DNA from 3 places in the Streptomyces sp. AM25 genome. Region 2 is predicted to be linked to each of the others. Evidence: riboswitches for the same ligand, from Rfam matches in the RefSeq annotation. Region 2 holds a riboswitch; each other region holds the start of a gene.
The links. Region 2 has a riboswitch for magnesium ahead of ACLHRZ_RS19050 (NRAMP family divalent metal transporter). Riboswitches for the same ligand answer to the same signal wherever they lie in the genome.
Positions count from the first base shown of each region.

Region 1 (7,040 bases), on a different contig from region 2:
GCTGCGGGCGGCCGCGTAGCCGTAGACCAGGGTGAAGGCGACGGATGCGGCCAGGGCGGTGAACATCCGCAGCAGGCTCCGCGCCGCGTAGTACGGCAGCTTCGCGGGGTCGGTGTCCACCCTGGCGACGTTCGCCGGGTCGAAGGAGACGGTCGCCCCCTTGCCCACCCTCAGCATCAGGTACAGGCCCACCAGCACCGCGGCGGCCACGACCGCGTCCACCCACGACAGGCGGGAGAACCGCCCGGCCACCCGCGAGGGCAGGGACGCCCGCGAGGCGGCGGATCGCGACGGGAAGGACATCGGGACAACCCCCAGCACACGGCGGCCTGTGTACCGATGATCCGGCATCGGTCCCGCCGCGTCGAGAAAAGGCAGTGCACGGCGGGTGGCCGTCGGGCATCGGGCAGTTTGCCGAGATTCGCATCTGTATGCAAACGGGACGCCGACGGGCCGGCTCTCCCGCCCGGAGAGCCGGCCCGTCAGTCCCGCTGTAGAGCGGCCGCCACGAGCACCCGGGCCACCTCCGGGGGAAGATCCAGGTGGTCCGTGATCCAGCCGGCGTCGTGGCCGTGCGTGGCGAGCACCCACGCGGTGCACACCTCGCTGCGGCTCGGGGAACCGGGCCGCTCCAGCAGGGGCCGGACGGCCTCCGCGGGGAAGCCCTCGAAGGTCGGTCCGGTGAACCAGTCGTCGTCCACCCGCTCCGGCAGCGGTGTCCCCGCCGCGCGCGCGACGGAGCGGCGGCGGCTGTGCAGGACGCCCGCGGCCAGGGCGAGGGCGACGGCTCCGGAGGCCGTCCAGGCGGCGGTGGCGAACGGCCGGTCGCCGGCCAGGGCCGCGTTGATCCCGACGACGAGCAGCAGGCCCGCCACCAGGGCCGCCAGGGCCCCCGCACCCTCACCGGCGTGCAGGCGGGGCACCTTCATGCCGGACCACCACCTCCTCGGCCTCTCCTCCCATCGTTGCTCGGTTCGCCGGCTAGTGCAGCCGCCAGTGCAGGTCGCGCACGCCGGGCTCGTGGGACAGCTGGCCGACCAGCCGCTCCAGGGCGACGCCGGCCGGGCCGGACAGGGTGAGGCTGATGCGGACGACGACGGTGACGCTGTCGTCCGGCTCGATGATGTGCAGGCTGTTCAGGCGCACCCCGGTCCCCGCGAAGGCGAGCACGCACAGGGCCCGGACCTTGCCCTCGACGCGGCGCTCGCACCGGGCGCTGATCGTGCCGTGGGTCGGTGCGGCGGGCGGCGGAGGGGCGGGGCGACGGAACAGGGGACGGTCAAGGAGTCGCATGGTGGCACACCTCCTGGATCTTCGACGGGTCGAGCGCGTAGCCGACCTGTCGCACGGTCTTGATCAGGGCCTGGTAGTCGGGGCCGAGCTTGCGGCGCAGCCGGGCGACGTGGACGTCGATGGTGCGGGCGCCGCTCGAGTTGCCCGGCCCCCAGATGACGGTCAGCAGCTGGCGGCGGGTGTGGACGCGCCGGGGGTTGGCGACGAGGTGGGACAGGAGCTCGAACTCCATGAAGGTGAGCGGGAGTTCCCGCTCATCCGCGGTCGCGATGCGTGCTTCGGGGTCGACGGTCAGCCCGCCCAGCCGGTGCGGCAGCTGCGGCTTCCGGACCTTGGGCTCGACGGCCACTGGGGCGGAGCGTTCCTGGTGGGTACGGATGATGCGCGGGTAACGCAGGGACATGTCTGCTCCTGACGGACTTTTGTCGCGCCCCGTCAGAGGCGCAGGGCAGATGTCGCGCCCCGGAGGGGCGCGGGGCAGCTACTCCGGCCACCTCCCCCAGCTACCGCTGGGGGTGGCCCCAGGAGGTGCCCCCAGCGGCTCCGCCGCGTGGGCGCGACCGGCTGGACCGGCCCGCAGTCGCCGGACGGCCTCCAGCGGAGCGAAGCGGCCCCCGGGGCGGCGGAACTGGGGAGGACACGCCGCCCCGGGGACGTCTGTCAGTGACCGTGGCCCATGGCGAGCTGGACGACGTGGATGATCACCAGGACCATGGCCACGACCAGGTAGGCGCGCAGGGCGGACATGCCGATCTTGCGGCCGGTGGACATGACGGGCGTGGGGAGTTCCTCCAGCGGAGGCATCCGCCAGCTCTCCTTGCCCGTGCGGTCGATGGGGGCGGCGAGGGCCCAGCCCTTCCTGCGGCGGCGGACCTCGGCGTAGCCGATGGCCAGGATGCCGGCGACGCCGCAGACGGCCATGATGTCGAGGATCGCGCCGGAGGTGATGTCGGGGAAGGCCACCGCGGCGGTCAGGATGATGGACAGCACGACCAGGACGGCGACGACCAGGGACGTGAAGGCGTTGGTCCAGCGGCCGTTGACCCAGGGGCCGAGGACGGCCTTGTCGTTGCAGAGCAGCAGCAGGAAGACCGTGGCGGAGGGCAGCAGCACGCCGGCCAGGGTCTGCACGCCGGTGGTGATCAGGCCGAGCGGCGAGCCGGGGATGATCACGATGACCGCGGCCGCCAGGATGACGCCGGCGAAGATCGCGTAGAAGCCCTTGGCGCCGCGCACCCCGCGGTGCAGGGAGTGCTTGAGGCCGAGCACGTCACCGAGGGCGTAGGCGGTGGACAGCGAGACGGCGGAGGCGCCGATGATCGAGGCGTCGAGCAGGGCGATGGCGAACAGGACACCGGCGAGCTTGCCCGCGTGGTCCTCCAGGCCCTTGGCGATGCCGGCCGCGTCGGTGAAGTTGCCGAAGTCCTTGGTGCCCATGAACGTGGCGGCGGTGAAGCCGATCATGGCGGCGGCGCCGACGATCACGACGATGATGCCGATCCACAGGTCGACCTTCTCGTACTTCATGAAGCGCGGGGTGATGCGCTTGTCGATGACGTACGACTGCTGGAAGAACAGCTGCCAGGGGGCGACGGTGGTGCCGACGATCGCGATGATCAGCAGCATGACGTCCGCGAGCTTGGAGTCGTGCGGCATGCCCGGGACGACGAAGTCGTGGGCCATGGTCCCGGTGCTCGGGTGGATCATGAAGTAGATCGGGATGAGCAGCAGCGAGCCCGCGCACAGCACGATGGCGGTGCGCTCGAAGCGCCGGAACGAGCCGGTGGTCGCGGCCGCGATCACGACGGCCGCCGCCACCAGCACGCTCACCGTCTTGGGCAGTCCGAGGTAGCCGACGGCAAGTGTGACACCGATGAACTCGGTAACGATCGTCAGGGCGTTGAGCAGAAACAGGTCGATGACGGAGAACGCGCCCCAGAACTTGCCGAACCGCTCCAGGATCAGCCGCGCGTGGCCGACGCCGGTGACGGCGCCGAGGCGCAGCACCATCTCCTGGTTGACGTAGAGGACGGGGACGAGCAGCAGCAGCGTCCACAGCAGGCTGGTGCCGTAGTTCTGACCGGCGTTGCCGTAGGTGTCGAAAGCGCCGGCGTCGTTGTCGCCGACCATCACGATCAGGCCGGGGCCGACAATCGCGAGGAGCGTCTTGAGCTTGGCGGAAAGCCCCTTGCGAGGAGCGGTGTCGTCGAGCTTGATGGTGCCGAGGGCACCACGGATGTCACCGACGTGCGCGTCGTCGAGAACGGCGGCGCGCGGCGCCGGTGCCGGCGTGGGGTTGATGATCGTGTCGGTCATGACGGGCCTCCCTTGCCCCCGATGGGGGAGGTAGCGGGGCACGCAGCAGCGATCCTCCCTGCGAGCGCGCAGCACAGCACCCCGGCACGGCAGTTGGCCGTACGGGTGGCAGTGCAGGGCGCAGAAGTGCGCGCAGGAAAGGTTGTTACCGCGTACCGGAGGTCAGCGAGGACGTGCGGATACGGGGCCGACTGTGGCCCGGACTACTGCAACTGCAGCCATCCATGTCTCTCGCCTCCTCCCGGCCGGGGCGCACGCGGGCGCCGGACGACACGGCAAGGAGCGGACCGGTTCCATGACCGGTTCACCCCAACTCGTCAGAGCTTTGGCACTCCACGGCGTATTCCCCGCAGGGCGGGGCAGCCACTTGGGGTCACCCCTTAGGCCGGGGAGACCTGTCCTGACCCTGGGCGTCTCTCGACGTCGTGGGGTCAGTGGCCTGTGTCCGTGAAGACGCCTCACCGAACGAGGTGCCTGATGCTTTTCGAACGCTCAGAAGCATAGCCCCTTACTTGCGCATGAACGCAACTACTTGACACAAGCTTGACCCTGTGGCCAAGAATGCGGGCCGCTCCCCGGGGGAAGGAGCGGCCCGTATCGCCCGTCTGTCCGCTTATGCGACGGTGAGCACGACCTTGCCGGCGACCCGGCCCGTGTCGCCCAACTCGTGCCCCTTGGCGGCCTGGTCGAGCGGGAACGCGGCCTCGACCACGGCCCGGAGCCGGCCGTCGGCGGCCCGGTCGGCGATGGCCTGCATGCCCGCCTGGTCGGCCTCGACGAGGAGCGGGCGGACCCGGACGCCCAGGGCGGCGGCCTGCGCGTCGATGTCCTCGGGGAGCGAGGTGAGGGCGATGGACACCAACTGGCCGCCGGGCTTGAGGGTCTTGAGGGAACGGGCGGCCGTCTCGCCGCCGATGGTGTCGAGGACCACGTCCACCGGGCCGATCGCGGTGAAGTCCTCGGTCCGGTAGTCGATCGGCTCGTCGACGCCGAGCTCGCGCAGCAGCGCGTGCTTGGGCGCGCTGGCCGTGCCGATCACGTACGCGCCGCGCTCCTTGGCGATCTGCACGGCGAGGTGGCCGACCCCGCCCGCCGCGGCGTGGATCAGCACGCGCTGCCCGGGGCGGACGTCCGCGGTGTCCACCAGGGCCTGCCAGGCGGTCAGGGCGGCGAGCGGGAGCGCGCCCGCCTGCACGTGGTCGACGTTCGCCGGCTTGCGCACCAGCGCCCGGGCCGGAACGACCACGTACTCGGCGAAGGAGCCCACCCCGTGCGGGTAGGGCAGCATGCCGAACACCTCGTCGCCGGCCTCGTGCAGCGTGACGCCCATGCCGACGGCCTCGACGACGCCGGAGACGTCCCAGCCGAGCACCATCGGGAGGCGGTCGAGGAAGCCGCGGCCCTGGCGGTGCTTCCAGTCGGTCGGGTTCATCCCCGCCGCGCGGACGCGGACGAGCACCTGGGAGGGGCCGGGCACCGGCTTCTCGACGACGGTCTCGCGCACGGCCTCGGGGCCGCCGTAGGTGTTCTGGCTCATTGCTCTCATCGTGGTCATGTCCCCAGAGTGCGGGTAACACCACCTGCGAAAACAGTGGCCCGAAGGTCATGGTGTGCAAGAATCGGGCCATGCATCGTGTAGTGGTCCTGGCCCTGGACGGGGTCATTCCGTTCGAGCTCAGCCTGGCGTCCCGGTTCTTCGGAACGGCCACCGGGCCGGACGGGCAGCCGCTCTACGAGGTGGTCACCTGCTCCGTGGACGGCCGGCCGGTCCGCACCGAGGCGGACTTCACCATCGCCGTCGGGCACGACGCGTCGGTGCTGGCGGAGGCGGACACCGTGGTGATCCCCGCCTCGGAGAAGTTCGTCCGCGTCACCGGCCCGGACGACCTGCCGCCGCGCACCGCCGCGGCCCTCGCGCTGATCGGGCCGGAGACCCGGATCGTGGGCATCTGCGTCGCCACCTTCGTCCTGGCCGCGGCAGGTCTCCTCGACGACAGCCCCGCGGCCACGCACTGGCGCCACACCGCCCGCTTCCGGCAGCTGTACCCGCGGGTGCGGCTCGCGCCCGACGTCCTCTTCGCGGGCGCGGGCCGGGTGCTGACCTCGGCCGGCGCCGCGTCGGGCATCGACCTGCTCCTGCACGTGATCCGGCGCGACCACGGCAGCGGCGTCGCCAACCAGGTGGCCCGGTACTGCGTCGTCCCCCCGCAGCGCGAGGGAGGGCAGGCGCAGTACGTGGAACGGCCCGTGCCGCAGAGCCCGGACGCCGGGACGTCCCCGACCCGCGCATGGGCCCTCGACCGGCTGCACGAGCCGCTCGGCCTGGACGACCTGGCCCGGCACGCGGGCATGAGCCGCCGCACGTTCACCCGGCGCTTCCGGGCCGAGGTGGGCCTGAGCCCCGGGCAGTGGATCGTCCAGCAGCGCGTCGACCTGGCCCGGCACCTGCTGGAGAGCAGCGACCTGCCGGTGAGCCGGATCGCCGAGCGCGCGGGCTTCGGCACGGACGTGTCCCTGCGGCAGCACCTGCACGCTGCGCTTGGCGTTTCGCCGGGTACGTATCGGCGTACGTTCCGGGAGTGAGGGCGCCCCGTCAGGGGCGCGGGGCTGTTCACATGTACGGCTCCGCCGCGCGGGCGCGAGCCGCCACGACGCACCCGCAGTCGATGCCCCCGGGACTTCACCCCGGACCCTTGGGACGCTGCGTCGGCTGCGGGCCGTCGGTGGCTGGTCGCGCAGTTCCCCGCGCCCCTTCCGGGGCCCCGGTTCACCCACACGCGCACCGGTAATCCCTGGCGTGCAAACTCCCCGGGATTTCGAAGATCGAAGTATTGCCCGGTGCAATACTCCGGCCATGTCTGCGACCGGACTGTATGACAAGCGCCGCGGACTGCGGCTCGGCGACTTCACCGTTCGTCCACGAATGCTGCTGATCACGGCCTGGGCCCTCCCGATCGGGGCGGCCGGGGCGGTGGCCGCACTGGCTCTCCTGCGGCTGATCGGCCTGATCACCAACCTCGTCTTCCGGCAGCGCGCCGACACCTCGCTCACCGCCCCGGCCCAGGCGCACCCCGCCTGGTGGCTCGTGCTGGCCGCCCCCGTGCTGGGCGGGCTGCTCATCGGGGTGATGGCGCGGTACGGCTCGGAGAAGATACGCGGGCACGGCATGCCCGAGGCCATCGAGGCGATCCTGACCCGCGGCAGCGTCGTCGCCCCGCGCCTGGCCCTGCTCAAGCCGGTCTCCGCCGCCGTCAGCATCGGCACCGGCGGCCCGTTCGGCGCCGAGGGGCCGATCATCATGACCGGCGGCGCCATCGGCTCCCTGCTCGCCCAGGTGCGGCACCTGACCGCCGCCGAGCGCAAGACGCTGCTCGTGGCCGGGGCCGCCGCCGGCATGGCCGCCACCTTCAACTCGCCGATGGCCGCCGTGC
Region 1 is NZ_JBKIWN010000009.1:125,798-132,837, reverse strand. Features, by position in the region: gene ACLHRZ_RS13270 (ABC transporter permease) at 1-303, opposite strand, end outside; gene ACLHRZ_RS13265 (hypothetical protein) at 483-929, opposite strand; gene ACLHRZ_RS13260 (hypothetical protein) at 982-1,293, opposite strand; gene ACLHRZ_RS13255 (winged helix-turn-helix domain-containing protein) at 1,280-1,696, opposite strand; gene ACLHRZ_RS13250 (NRAMP family divalent metal transporter) at 1,954-3,609, opposite strand; M-box (ykoK) riboswitch at 3,911-4,086, opposite strand; gene ACLHRZ_RS13245 (NADP-dependent oxidoreductase) at 4,223-5,155, opposite strand; gene ACLHRZ_RS13240 (GlxA family transcriptional regulator) at 5,236-6,192, shown strand; gene ACLHRZ_RS13235 (chloride channel protein) at 6,464-7,040, shown strand, end outside.
Region 1: it holds a riboswitch for magnesium, as region 2 does, so the genes downstream of both, ACLHRZ_RS13250 (NRAMP family divalent metal transporter) here and ACLHRZ_RS19050 (NRAMP family divalent metal transporter) in region 2, are expected to answer to the same signal.

Region 2 (7,040 bases):
CGCTTTGCTGCTCGGGTATCACGCTGCATGGGCATGTGCCAGGATCACGCCGAAGAGGGTGACGGCGTCAGGCCGGGGAGTCCTCTGCCGGCGGGCCGCCGGCCGTGCGTGTGGGGAGGCGGCGTGGAACTGCGGGGAACGGGCGAGGGGTTACCCGTTTGTGCCTTCCCCTCCTGGTCCCCCGACGGGAGGCGGTCATGCCGGGTTCCTCGCTGGTAGGGCGACGGCGAGGGTGCGGGACCAGGCGAGGTGCGGTGCCGGGAAACCGGTTCGGGCCCCGTCATATACCTGGACCGGCGACCGGCAGGCGGGCTACGGCCGGTCGAACTCGATGCGGGCCGCGCCCCACGGCACGTGTCCGCTGCTCGGGCAGCCCCCAACATGGTGTGGGGGCCGGTGAAGTCCTCCAAGGCACTGCGGCAGTCGGCATAGCCGGGCAGGTCGTCGTCCCAGGTGCCGGGCGGCACCACCGTGACCACTGCCTCTCAGGTGTCGACCGCGACCTTGAGCCAGGACGAGAACAGCGGCACCGGGTCCGTAGACTCCAGGGTCACCCCGTCGTTCCTCGGCGTTAGCACGCGAAAACAGCCGCAGTCACAACGGGCACCGGCCCGAAGCCTCACGCTGGCATGCCGCCGATGGCAGCGGTGTACGCCGCAGGGTGCGGGCTTCTCGGTCGGCGTTCGGGACGTCCACGCGGCTGCCGAGGATCGTCTGCTCCGAAGCTGCCCCGATGCGAGGGTGGTTGACCGTGCCCTCGTCGGGCTGAAACGTGTCCGGTCGGGTGCCGGGGGTGTGCTGTCGGCGGTACTTTGGCAGGGTGTGGCCCGCCCTCAGATCGAGTGGGGGCGGGCCACACTTAGGTGAAGAGGTCCCTACTTATGCGTGGTGCAGGCGGTGTACCTGCCAGGGCATGGCGTGGGTACTACCGCCGGTGTCCGTGCGACGTGTGACCCTCGTGCCCGTGGGGTGCGTGGTTCCCATGCCCGTGCGACGGCTGGCCCCGATGGCCGTGGCCGTGACCGTGCGGCGCGTGGCCCCGGTGCTCGTGCCGCCCCGGGCGCCCGTGGCCCTGCCCGGGCGCTCCCGGCGTGCAGACGGTGGCCGTGGCGGTGGCCTGTTCGGTCTCGGAGGATCCCTGGTTGGTGAAGTTCACCGTGACCTGGATGCGGTCGCCGTTGGTCCAGCTTCCGCCGGTCGGCGCGATGTTGATGCTGTACGGCTGGGAGGTTCCGGGGCAGGTGGAGGCGTTTTCGGACTGTGAGGCCTGGCCGGAGACGTTCTTGCCGTCGGAGGCCTGGACGGCCACGGTCGGGGAGGAGTTGGAGGCGGGCGCCAGGGCGCAGGTGTAGGTCCCGGTCACCGTGATCGTTCCGTCGCTGTTGAGTGCGGCGGAGCTGTTGACGGTGGTGGCGGCGGGCGTCTGGGCGTTGGCCGGTGCGGTGAATCCCACCAGGAGCCCGGAGGCTGCCAACGGGACTATCGCAGCCATACGCAGGGATGAACGCATGATGTTTTCCTCTCGGATGAGATTGTGCCGGAGGTGGAACGAAGCCGGCTGGAACTCCCGAGATCCCCACGGCCAGAACAACGGTGACGACGAGGCCGTACGGCGGGAGAAGAGGCCTGTGCGCATCAGCCGTATCTCCGGGAGTACCGGGATGCCGGCAGGCCCACGATGCTTGCGGGGCCATCACCGTTCCCGCAATCGAACAACTGCATCGCACGGTTGCGTGGAATTCGTTTCGCGCCGTGTGGCGTAAAGGATGCGCTCTTCGTGGGGTGCAATCCGTTGGCCGGGGCAGGCAGTTGTGGTACGGGCCGGTCCTCGGCGTGGCACAGGAATCTGGCTCCGATCGGCGTGCGGAAGGGCCTGAGCGCGGCTGAAACGATCCTGCCTTTCTCGGTTCCGATGCACCGCCCCGGGCGGTGCGGCACTCTCATGCCGCGGCTCAATGGGCTGCGCCGGGCTATGAGATGGGCAGCGGAGCTGAGGTGTTTTCTCTCGGCCACCGCTGTCGGACACGCGCGGCCATGGACGTCGTCCCGTCACGCTGCAGGCGGCTAGCCGTTGCCCGATCACAGGGAATCCACAACTTCTCTAATTTCATGGTGAGTTCTTGGGAGCGCGTTCACTTGCGCGTCGGCGCGAGTGAGGTAGCGTCCGCAGTGGCTGAAATAAGGCACCTCGTTCGGTGAGGCGTCTGTGCGGATATAGGCCACTGACCCGACGACGTCGAGAGACGCCCAGGATCAGGACAGGTCTCCTCGGCTTAAGGGGTGACCCCAAGTGGCTTCCCGCCCGTCGGGTGGGGATACGCCGTGCAGTGCCGAAGCTCTTACGTGGAGGGTGCCGTCCAGGGAAGGCCGGCTTCCCCGTGCTCCGGGGTGGTCGGCGGGTGCTGGATTGGGGGTGGTCAGGGTGAGTCCTGACGGTGATAGGTGGTGTCGCTCTCGTTCCGGGCGCACCACGGTGCTCTTCTGAGCCCGCTTATTGCGTGTAACGCACGTGCACATGGCGTGAATTCGGCATTCCGATAGGCATCGGTCTATCCGTGCTCCGGTCCGGCTGTCGTCCGCCGTGTCGTCACGCGCATTTCGCCTGCCTTCATACGGCGGCATTTCGCCACGTCTTCATACGGGTCTGCCCGAGTGCGCCCGTTCGCAGTTCTGGGAGGTAGTGACATGTACTACGGCACCGTGCGTCCGGACCCCGGGCCGGATCCTGGAAGGGAGCAGAGTGCTGCCCCGGGCAACACGGCTGTCCTGGACAGTGCCCACACCGGGGACATCGTCGGTGCGCTGGGCACGATCGGCCGGCACGACACCGGCCGGCGGGGCTCCTGGGGGCAACGGCTGCGGACCCTGCTGGTGATCATGGGGCCGGGGCTGATCGTGATGGTCGGTGACAACGACGCGGGCGGCGTGGCGACGTACGCCCAGGCCGGCCAGAACTACGGCATGAAGCTGATGTGGACGCTGGTGCTGCTGATTCCGGTGCTCTATGTCAACCAGGAGATGGTGGTCCGGCTGGGTGCGGTCTCCGGGGTCGGGCACGCGCGGCTGATCTTCGAGCGGTTCGGGAAGTTCTGGGGCTCGTTCAGTGTCGGCGATCTGTTCCTGGTCAACGCGCTGACGATCGTGACGGAGTTCATCGGAGTCTCACAGGCGCTCGGCTACTTCGGGATACCGAACTACGTTGCGGTGCCGCTGGCCGCGGTGCTGCTGTTCGCCGTGGTGGCCGGCGGGTCCTTCCGGCGCTGGGAGAGGTTCCTCTTCCTCCTCATCGCGGTGAACGTGGTGATGTTCCCCATGGCGCTCATGGCCCACCCCAAGGCCGGCACGACCGCGCAGGGGCTCATCCCGCAGTTCCCGGGCGGGCTCGACTCGACACTCCTGCTGGTCATCGTCGCCATCGTCGGCACCACGGTGGCCCCCTGGCAGCTGTTCTTCCAGCAGTCCAACGTGGTCGACAAACGGATCACCCCGCGCTGGATCCGCTACGAGCGCGCCGACCTGTGGATCGGCATCGCCGTCGTCATGGCCGGAGCAGTGGCGATCATGGCGACATCGGCTTTCGTGTTCCACGGCACCGATCTGGCGGGGCAGTTCAGTGATGCCGCGGGGGTGGCGGACGGGCTGCGCAAGCACGGCGGACCGGCGCTGGGCGCCCTGTTCGCGACCGTGCTGCTGGACGCCGCCCTCATCGGCGCCAACGCCGTGGGACTTGCCACCACCTACTCCCTCGGAGACACCTTCAAAAGGCGGCACTCACTGCACTGGAAGATCTCCGAGGCACCGCTGTTCTATATCGGCTACGCATTCCTGATCGGCATCGCCGCCACCATCACCCTCGTCTCCGACGACCACATCCAGGGCCTGATCACCCAGGGAGTACAGGCCCTGGCAGGGGTGCTGCTCCCCTCGGCGACCGTCTTCCTGGTCCTGCTCTGCAACGACCGCCCCGTGCTGGGCCCCTGGGTGAACAGCGTCCGGCAGAACGTCGTCGCGGGTGTCATCGTCTGGTGCCTGGTACTGCTGTCGCTGGCGCTGACCGCGGCCACGTTCTTCCCCGGCCTGACCACCACGCAACTGGAGACCGGCTTCGCCGCCGGGACTGCCCTCGGCCTCGTCGGCGGAACCCTCGTCGCCCTGCGCTCACGCCAGGCCTCCCGAATCGCCGCAGCAGAAGCTGCCGCACGGCTCCGCGCGGCGGAGCGAGGCGGGATGGTCGTCACCACGCCGCTCGAACGCTTCCGGGTCTTGATGGAGACCGATCGGATGCTCTGGCGCACGCCTGACCTGTCCACCCTCCAACGCCCGAAGTTCTCACCGCTGCGCAAGGCAGGCCTGATCACCCTGCGTGGCTACCTGGTCGTGGCGGTCGTCCTGGTCATCGTCAGGATCGCCCAACTGGCTACCGGGAACTGATAGTTCCGTCGGGCGCGAGGTGCGGTCGCGAACGGCCGTCGTTGCCCCTGCTGCACCGTGTGGCGACGGGTGGAGGCTCCCGAGGCCAAGATGTCGCCTCAGGAGCCTCCGCCCGGGTTACTGCCGGGCGGCTGCTCCTTCATGGCGCCTGGGACGGAGATGCTGGGCCTGGCGGTCCCGCTGCCGTGGAAGGGGCTGGCAAGTGGTGTGCGGACGCTAGCTCTCCTGGCTGACAGCCTTGTCGTACAGGGACTTGATGGCGTCGTTGAAGTAGGGGCTGTAGGAGGTGTCATCGGTGTCGCCGCCGGTCTGGTAGCCACCGATGACACCGATGACCTGGCCGGTGTGGGTATTGCTGTCGAAGTGGGCGAGCCAGGGGCTCCCGCTGGTCCCGCTGCTGTAGCCGGTGCAGTCCACTTTCATCTGGTCCGGCTGGAACTGCACCGTCTTGTTGGCACACGAGATGGGGTCCTGCCCACTGTCCGGATAGCCCGTGATCTGCACCCGGTTGCCGTAGCCGGCGTTGTAGCCGAAGCGGTTGGCGCCCAGCACCTCGGCGATCCGCTTGCCGTTGAGCTTGTCGGTGACGACGAACCCCACGTCATAGTCCGGGTCGGACGACTGCATCCAGTGATCGTCGACGACCATCTTCCCGACCGTCCAAATCCCGTTGGGCGTCTGGCCGTCACGGTAGCCGGGGACGAATGCCAGGTCCGTCTTGTAGCCGCCGCCCTTCCCCGCGTGGAGGCAGTGTGCCGCAGTGATCACCACGGACTTGCCGGGACTGTCCACGACACTCCCGGTGCAGAAGTGGTCACCGCTGCCGTCGTGGCTGAACACCGCGCCCACCCGGGCGTTGGACGCGGTCGGCGGAGGGGTGTGCGAGACGCCCGGCTGATGACGGAAGGGCCGAGCGCTGCGCATGCGGTGGACGGTCCAGCCATTCGCGCGCCCCGACGCGCTCGCGGCCGCTGAGGACGAGGGCCGTGTGGAGCCTAGGCTGTTGTGATCCGGTGTGTCATCAGAGGCACAACCTGATACAGCGGCCAGCGCGGCGAGCATGGCGAGTGTCATTGCAGACCTGTAGCGCATGGCCGGATGCTAGGGCACATACCGCTTGGCTCAGGGGTGCTTGGCCACAACTACTTCTGTTCCCAGGGGAATTGCAGGTGTTCAACGTGGCGCCGGGGGAGGGGTGGCGGCGCGTTCCTGTGCCGGCGCGCCAGGTCGGCGAGGAGATATCAGGGGCGGAGGCAAGGTGCTGTGCCTGCAGGTGACTTGGGTCAAGGTGGCATTGATACGCAGGACGGGGGCGGTTCGGTACCGTCTTACCGTGAGGGAATCCGCCCGTGCCGCTGGTTCGGCGCGGGCGGATTCGTCATGCTGTGCGGGCGTTGCCGGCGCCGGCGTTGTAGGGGTGCGGGCGGCGGACGGTGCGGCCTGCGGTGGCGTCGTCGTACAGGTCCTGCGCGTCCTTGCCGTAGAGGGGCGAGTAGCTGATGCTGTCGTCGTTGGCGTCGTTCCCGCCGCCGTTGTAGCCGCCCACGTTCCCGATGACCTTTCCGGTCCGTGTGGCGGGGTTGTAGCCGGTGATCCACGGGCCTCCGGAGACGCCTCCGTAGAAGCCTCCGCACGTCATCTGCATCTGCCGGAAGCCCGGCAGCCGGCTGGTGGTGACGTCGCAGTGCACCGCCTTGTGGCCCCGGTTGACCGTGGAGGAGCCGGGATATCCGATCACCGTGACGCGGTTGTCGTAGCCCGGGGTCCGGGTGAACGTCAGAGCCCCGACGGCGGCTTCGGCCGTCCTGTGCTTGCCGTTCGCGGCGACCTGGACGAAGGCCAGGTCCAGGTCCGATGCTGCTTGTTTGGTGTTGGTCCGGTACCGCGGATCCACGAAGATGCGGGTCACCGGGTAGATCCCGTAGGGCTGCGCGGCGGAGGAGGAGCCGAAACGGTAGTCGGGCACGAAGATCGCGTGCTTGGCGCGCGTGAGGCCGATGGCGCAGTGCCCGGCCGTCAGGACGAGACCGTGACCGCTGCTGTGCACCACGCTGCCCGTGCAGTACGTGGCCCCGCGGCCGAGTGGACTGCCGTCGAAGAAGAAGGTTCCCACCATGGGTAACCCCTCGAAGTGCTGGGCCATGCGGGGAGCCGCATGAGTGCGGGCAGGTTGCCAGGCAGCGGGCGACGGGGCCTTGGCCAGGCGAAGAATGCCCGCCAGGCCGAGAGGGGCCGCGTTGGCCATGCGCTGGGCTGTCCAGTACGTCTCCTCCTCGCGCATCCGCGCGGGGCCCGGCGGGGGCAGGGAATCCAACAGGCCGGAGGACAGCCGGGTTTCCTCACGAACCGCTTGCACAACGCTGACGCCTGCATCCTGCCCGGCGGATGCCGGCGTCAATGGACCCCAGCCGACACCGAGCGCATCCGCGCACAGCGCGAGTGCCACACCTATCAGCCATCTTGCTCGTACGGGCACTGAACCTCCTTGGGCAGGGCCTCCGCCGCAACGGGCCTTTGTCGGCCTTCCGTTGGGCGAACTGACGATATGCTCAACGCCTTTTGGTGCGGCATGGACACGAAGGATGCCTCCCAACGGCTGCCTGCCCCGC
Region 2 is NZ_JBKIWN010000013.1:165,698-172,737, reverse strand. Features, by position in the region: gene ACLHRZ_RS19055 (hypothetical protein) at 926-1,492, opposite strand; M-box (ykoK) riboswitch at 2,181-2,357, shown strand; gene ACLHRZ_RS19050 (NRAMP family divalent metal transporter) at 2,686-4,431, shown strand; gene ACLHRZ_RS19045 (trypsin-like serine peptidase) at 4,648-5,355, opposite strand; gene ACLHRZ_RS19040 (trypsin-like serine peptidase) at 5,810-6,907, opposite strand.

Region 3 (7,040 bases), on a different contig from region 2:
GTGGGAGTGGTACGAGGGGTACTCGCCAGCCGGGACAGCGCCTCGTCGGGATGCAGGGCGTGCCACGGTATGCGCGGTCCCGGGCGGGGCGTCTTGCGGCCGACGGTCCCGTACGCGGCCCGCCAGCCCGAGAACAGGGCCGCGCCGGCAGCGGCGTTGACGGGGCTGAGCCGGACCCCGGCCGGCAGGAGCACGCGCCGGGCCGGCGAGCCTCCCGTGACCACCAGGAGCCCGGACAGCGCCGCACCCGACTGGGCCAGGGTCCTGGAACGGCGGCTGACGGCCCGTGCGGCGGGAGCGGCTGCCAGCAGCCGCCACACCCCCTCCAGCCCGTTCAGCGCCAGGACGTCGGCACCCCAGACCACGGCGCTGCGCTCGTCGGTGACGGACACGGCGAGATCACCGGCCAGCAGGCCCGCGAGCACCTCGTGGCCCCCGGTGTCCTCGCGGCCGATGCGCGTGACGGTCACCACGACCCTGCCGTCCGCCTGCAGTTCGCGCACGACCTCGGCCAACGGCCGCTCGGGGGCGACGACGGTGTCCGCCAGCGACGCGAACTCGCCGAGTGAAGGATCGTCCACCATCACCACGCTCAGGCCGGCCCGGCGGGCCGCGTCCAGCACCGCCTCGGCAAGCGGGTCGAGCTCCCACCCGACCAGCACGGTGCCCACGCCCTCCCCGCCCGCGGACGCGACCATCCGACCGGAGTCGGCAGGCTCGTCGCCGGATGCCGAACGCAGACTCACGACAGGCTCGTCGACGTCACCTGCCACCTCCTCGGTGGCGCGGTGCAGCGCCGCGGTCGCCGCGTGCCAGAGCCGGTCGTGGTCCCACGACGACGCGCCGGGATCGACATCGAGGACCGTCCGCCGTGCGCCGCGCAGGGCGCCGGGGTGGAGGACCACGGTGTCCACGAGCTCCAGTTGACGCAGCCGCTCGACGCTGCGGACCAGCATGCCGCCCTGAGCCAGCGCACTGCCCAGGGCGGCGGTGAAGGCCGCCGGGCCGTAGCGCGCAGCCTTCGGCGATCCGGCCAGGACCGCTTCCGCGGCCCCCGCCGGGCTGCGGGTGAACACCAGCGTCGCGGCCGCGCCCACCAGGCTGCCGGTGACCGCGGTGTCCGCGTACTCCTCGCCCGGGGTCGGCCGCAGCGGCGGTCTGGACGCCCCGGCTCCGGACATGCTCGGCCGGTCCGGGACGCAGATGTCGTCGTGAGCGGCGTCGAAGGCGGCGGCCCGGGCCAGCGCCTCCGCCAACTGGCCCGCCCGCAGGGCTCCGTCCAGCACGAGCGCCGTCGGCGACTGCCCCAGACCGTGCGTGGCCGCATTGACCGCGGCCAGCACCAGGTCGGTCCCGTTCGCGCCGAGCCGGCGGCGCAGCACGCCACGCACCCGGGAGTCCTCCCGCAGCAGCGTCACCGCCGCGGTGACCAGCCGCGGGGACTTCTGCATCCGCAGCACCTGTGCCGCCACCGCCGTGGCGACACCCGCCGCATCACAGGCCAGGAGTACGGCCGCAGCGCGCACATCGGCGGTGCTCGCGGGATGGGGAGAGTAAGGTTTCTCCGTCTCGTCGGAGTGCTCCAGCCCGTACCGGGCGGCCAGTTCCGCCGTCCGGCGCTCGACCGCACCGACCACATCCTGCTCGGCCACCTGCACCACCAGCCGGGACAGACCGCCGTCCCAGTAGGCGAGGAGCACCTCGGGGTGCTCCAGCAACGCGGCCGCCACCTTCTCCGCGGCCTCCTCCAGCCGTGGCACGTGGGCGGCTTCGGGGTGCGGGCGCAAGGGCAATTGGAGCCTGCTCCCCGCACGCCAGCAACCGTCGCCGGGCACCAGCGCGTTACGGGCCACGCGGGCCACACGCACGGCCGTCGCCGATGCCTCGGCCGCCCCGCCTGCCGCGGCGCGCACACCGACCGACGCCAACTCGGCCGCTCCGCATATGAGTACGTCGGCCGACGGGACGAGACGGCCCGCGGCCCGGGCCGGAGCGCTGAGTGCCGAACCAAGACCGGCCACGGGTAAGCCGGCCAGCAAACGCAGAACCACTGTCCTACTCTCATGAGAAGTCCGCACCGGTTTGTGGCCACGGTGCGGAGAAGACATGCTGTGCCCGGAACGGCCGGGCAGCCGACGGCTACTGCCCGGCGGTCAGTCGGCCGCGGCGCCGCCGTCCTGCGGCTTCGGCTGCGTCAGCCACACCACCGCGGCGCCCGCCGCCGCCACCGGCCACTCGACGAGCCCCACCGCGCCCAGGATGCCGACGCCGGTGTACACCGCTGCCCGACGTGCCCGGGGAGACACCGAACCGACCACGTCCAACGCCCCGTTCGCAGCCCCCTTCACCAGGCCGGCACCGGGCACGCGGTCCATCACCGACAGCACCGCCCCCAGCGGCCCGGCCGGGCGCGACGAGGACGAGGGCTGTAAATCGGCGCTCTTGCTCATGAAATCTCCTGTTCCGGATGAGGGCACGGTTCCGGCGTGAACCTGTCCACCGGCGTTAACCTGCGCCATCTCCTGTTTTCCTAAACGTTCCTTGACAGCGACCGTGGATTTTCGTGATTCTCGATGTACGCAGCACCTCGTTGGGTGAGGCTTCTGCGCGGACACAGGCCACTGACCCCGAACGTCGAGAGACGCCCCGGGTCAGGACAGCTCACTCCGGATTAAGGGGTGCGCCCAAGTGGCTGCCCGGCCAATCTCGGCCGGGAATACGCCGTGCAGTGCTGAAGCCGTGACGAGAGAGGTGCCTTCCCGCGTCGCGGAGGCTCCTCGGCCCATGTCCGGCACCCGCGAGTGCCCAGGCCGCGAGGAGGTGAGGGGCTTGAGTCCCTGGCATAGTCCGGAGCCTGTTTCCGGCTCAACTCGCCCGTCATCGTCCACCCGTCGCCGACGCATCAACTGACCTTCGCGCACTGTCTCCTGCCCACAGACTGCCCGGGCATGCTGCGCGGCGGTTCCACGTGTCCGTCCGCGACCGGGTACGTCCTGCCCGGAGACTGCTGTGCGCATTCAACTGACGTGGCCGAACGCTGCCGCCACCGGCCTCACCCTCAGCTTCGTCCTGCCCGACTTCACCTCCGACTCGCTCCGCCCCGCCCTGCGCCGGGCTCTGGCCTACGCCGGTCCCGTCCTCGACGGCATGGCCGACGCCGCCGGTGCGGGCCTCCTCGCCCGCCTGATGCTCCCGCTGGCCGTCGACATCATGCAGCAGTCGCTGGAGAACCCGGTGCAGGGTTCGCGTTGCGGCCCCGCGGGGGTTGTGGCCTGACCGCGCGCACTCATTCGTCATGCTTCAGCGCGTACGCTTCGAGGCCCGTTTGCGTTCTTGATGGGGCAGCTTCTGACGAGTGGTGGGGAATGTGGGCCGGGGCAGGAGGGATGCCTTGGTCGCTCCTCGGGCGAGCTGCTCCTCGGTATCGGCGGGCAGCCGCGGCGGCGTGCGGGCGGTTCGGGTGAAGTCGAAGGCGGAGGTGAGGTCGCCGAACGTCCGCCTTCGCCAGGCGCTGATGTTGGGTTCTTCGACCTCGGTCCCGTGTGCTGCGGTCCAGCGTTCCAGGAAGCGCAGACAGGAGGTGTGGTCGAAGGCTTCGCCGGCAACCCGTCCGCCCACTGTCCAGGGCGAGATGATCAAAGCGGGTACGCGGAAGCCGCCGCCGATCGGCAGGCCTTCGACGAACTCGTCCGGTGTACCGGCCGGGGGTACGGGCGGGGGGACATGGTCGAAGAGGCCGCCGTTCTCGTCATAGCTGATGATGAGTGCGGTCTTGGCCCACACGTGAGGGTTCGAGGCGATCGCTTCGATCTTCTGCGCGATGAAATCCGCCCCTGCTGCCGGCAGGGCGTCGGGTTCCTCCGATGCGGCGGTGGAGGGAATGATCCAGGAGACAGCGGGCAACTGGTCGTTACGGGCGTCGTCTTCGAAGGCCCCGTCCGGCAGCCTGCGCATACCACGCTCGTACAGCGGGCTCCCGGGCTGCGCTTCCCTGAACGCCTTGAACCCGTTGAGGACACTGAACGACCCGTTGTCCTGCCCTTGGTAGACCTGCCAGCTGATTCCTGCTGCCTGCAGGCGTTCGGCGTAGGTGGTCCACTGGTAGAACGTCGGCGGGTAGTTGTTCGTGATCACCGGGCCGCCCCGGGTGCCGCCGGGGTCGATGGTGCCGGACATCCAGTACAGCCGGTTCGGCCACGTCGGCCCCATCACCGAGCAGTGGTAGTTGTCGCACACCGTGAATGCCTCGGCGAGCGCGAAATGGAAGGGAAGGTCCGCGCGGGTGTAGTAGCCCATCACATAAGGCGCGTTGGCCTTGTCGGCCTCACGGTGGGCGGGCATCCACTGGTCCATCTTCCCGCCGTTCCAGGCCTGGTGCTGTACTTCCCAGGCGTGGCTGGGCGACGAGATGGCCTGAGCGTTCGTCCTGTGCGTATCCAGCCGGAACGGCAGCAGATACCCCTGGGGGTTCGCCGTGTCCGGCTGGTGGAAGACACTGCGGCCGTTCGGCAGCTTGAGGACACTCGGGTCGTCAAAACCCTGTACGTCTCCGAGAGTGCCGAAATAGTGGTCGAACGACCGGTTCTCCTGCATCAGGAAAACGACGTGCTCCACATCTTTGAGCGAACCGCCCCGAGTGCGCCCCGCTGCGACGGCACGCCGTACACAGGACGGAAGAAACGACATCCACTCGCCGTCTGCAGCCACACCACGAGGAATCCTGAACCGACCCACTCCGTCTGTACTTCCTTCCCCGGTGGCCAACAGGCATGACGATGGCATAGAGCCGGGCCGCTTCGTGATTCTGTGACAGCTCCGGGAAAAGGAGGCACAGAGTCCCTGCGTGCACACGCTCTGCGTACAGCAGATCATCTGGATGTTGGCTCGTCCATCCCTCACATGGGTGTCGGCGGCTGTGAATTCGCCGTCCGGCAAGGAGGAGCGCGCATCTGACGGGCCTTCTGGGGTCGCACGGCCGACGGCTCACCGAACGGATTGCCGAGGCGCCGGATCGGTCCACCCGGTTCCGGATAAATCGACGTCGAGAAGTCCGAGGTTTTCCCCAGCCGAAAGTTTCGCCAAAAGTAGCCACGGCATGCAACTTTCGGACATGGCCGCAATGGGCGGGCACTTCCTAGCCTGGGAGCCCGATCAGGCATCCAAGGGATTGGAGCGGTCATGCGTAATTGGCGCAGCAGGCGGATTTGTGTGGCGGCCGTAGGAGCGATTGCGCTGGGAATGACGGGTTCTTCATTGGCGAGCGCGGACGGGCGGGTTTCCGGCGGGCAGCCGAAGGAGGGTGTCGTCGTGGAGGACCTCGCCCAAGGACGGCAGGACGACCCGGTGAAGGTCGAGGTGGACGGCCCTGCGCAAGTGAACTTCCGCAAGATCACCATTCCGCCGGGGGAGAGCACGGGGTGGCACTGTCACTACGGCAACCTGGTCGCCGTGGTGAAGCAGGGCGAGCTGACCCATGAGCTGAAGTCGGGCGGCACCCACACGTACAAGGCCGGGGAATCGGTGATCGAGGGCCGCGGCTACGTGCACCAGGGGCTCAACAAGGGCACCGAGGACGTCGTGCTCTGGGTCACCTATGTGACGCCCGAGGGCAAGCCCCTCGCCGAGACCGACCTGACGAAGTGCGATACGAACGCCAAGGGCCGGTGACGGCGCGGGCGTTCATATCAGCCGGGCATCGAGGGTGATGTTCCCGACCCCCGCCAGGGCCTGGCCGACGGGACAGTTCCGCTTGACCTGCTCGGCCAGGACGTCGAATTCGTCCTTCGGCAGCTCCGGGACGGAGGCGGTGACCGTCAGGGAGATCCCGGTTATTCCCGCGCCGGGCTCGAAGGTCACATCGGCCGTGGTCTCCACCCTCATGACGGTGTAGCCGCGTTCGGTCGCCTCGTGTGCGAACGCCATGGAATAGCAGGACGAATGGGCTGCGGCGATCAGTTCCTCCGGGCTGGTCGTGCCCTCCGGCTGTTCTGCACGTGCAGGCCAGGTCACGTCGTACGTGCCGATCCGGGAAGAATCGAGGGAGACGACTCCCCGGCCCTGGGTGAGATTGCCGTGCCAGCGGGTGGCTGCGGTGCGTACGGTCGCCATGGCGTCATCAGCTCCGATCCTGCAAGGGTGGGATCTGTCACCGCCAAACCTAGGGAGTCGGGCGGCGCATGGATATCACCTTTGGGACACTCCTGGTGACCAAGGTGGACAATGCCGCCCCACCGGTGTGGGGCGGCAACGCGTGCTCCTTTACTGGTTGTTGCTGTCCTTGGTCCAGTCGTTCCAGTCCATGTTCCAGGCGTTGAGACCGTTGTCGGGGCTTATGGTCTTGTCCGGGGAGTTCTTCACGATGACGACGTCCCCGATGAGCGAGTTCTCGTAGAACCAGGCACCGGGCGTGCTGCTGTCGTTGGCGCCCTTCACGTCCGACAGGCCTATGCAGCCGTGACTGGTGTTGCTGCTGCCGAAGACGCCGCTGCTCCAGTAGTTTCCGTGGATGAAGGTGCCGGAGGTGGACAGCCGCATGGCGTGCGGGACGTCGGGGATGTCGTACTCGCCTCCGAAGCCCACGGTGGAACCGTCCATGCGGGTTTCCTTGTGCTTCTCGGATATCACCATCTGCCCGTTGTAGGTGGGATTCTTGTTGCTCCCGGCCGAGATGGGGATGGTCTTGACGGTCTGTCCGTCGCGCACCACGGTCATGGTGCATGTGTCGACGTCGACGGTGCTGACCTGCGAACGGCCGATGGTGAACGAGACGGTCTTGTCCTGGATCCCCGTGATGCCGGACGACGCCTCGACGTCGGCCAGGCGGAGTTGCAGCGTCACGGTGGAACCCGCCTCCCAGTACTCCTTGGGCCGGAAGTCGATGCGGGTGTCGCTGAACCAGTGACCGACCACCTGCTGGCCGCTGCTGCACTTCACCGTCAGAGCGGACCCGACCGCTCTCTTGTTCTTGACGGGCTTGTCGAAGGTGATGGACACCGGCATGCCGACGCCGACCTTCGAGCCGTCTTCAGGGGTGAAGGTGC
Region 3 is NZ_JBKIWN010000012.1:93,387-100,426, forward strand. Features, by position in the region: gene ACLHRZ_RS17830 (cation-translocating P-type ATPase) at 1-2,108, opposite strand, end outside; gene ACLHRZ_RS17835 (hypothetical protein) at 2,154-2,450, opposite strand; M-box (ykoK) riboswitch at 2,580-2,758, shown strand; gene ACLHRZ_RS17840 (hypothetical protein) at 3,010-3,276, shown strand; gene ACLHRZ_RS17845 (alkaline phosphatase family protein) at 3,301-4,686, opposite strand; gene ACLHRZ_RS17850 (cupin domain-containing protein) at 5,239-5,667, shown strand; gene ACLHRZ_RS17855 (OsmC family peroxiredoxin) at 5,680-6,108, opposite strand; gene ACLHRZ_RS17860 (L,D-transpeptidase) at 6,259-7,040, opposite strand, start outside.
Region 3: it holds a riboswitch for magnesium, as region 2 does, so the genes downstream of both, ACLHRZ_RS17840 (hypothetical protein) here and ACLHRZ_RS19050 (NRAMP family divalent metal transporter) in region 2, are expected to answer to the same signal.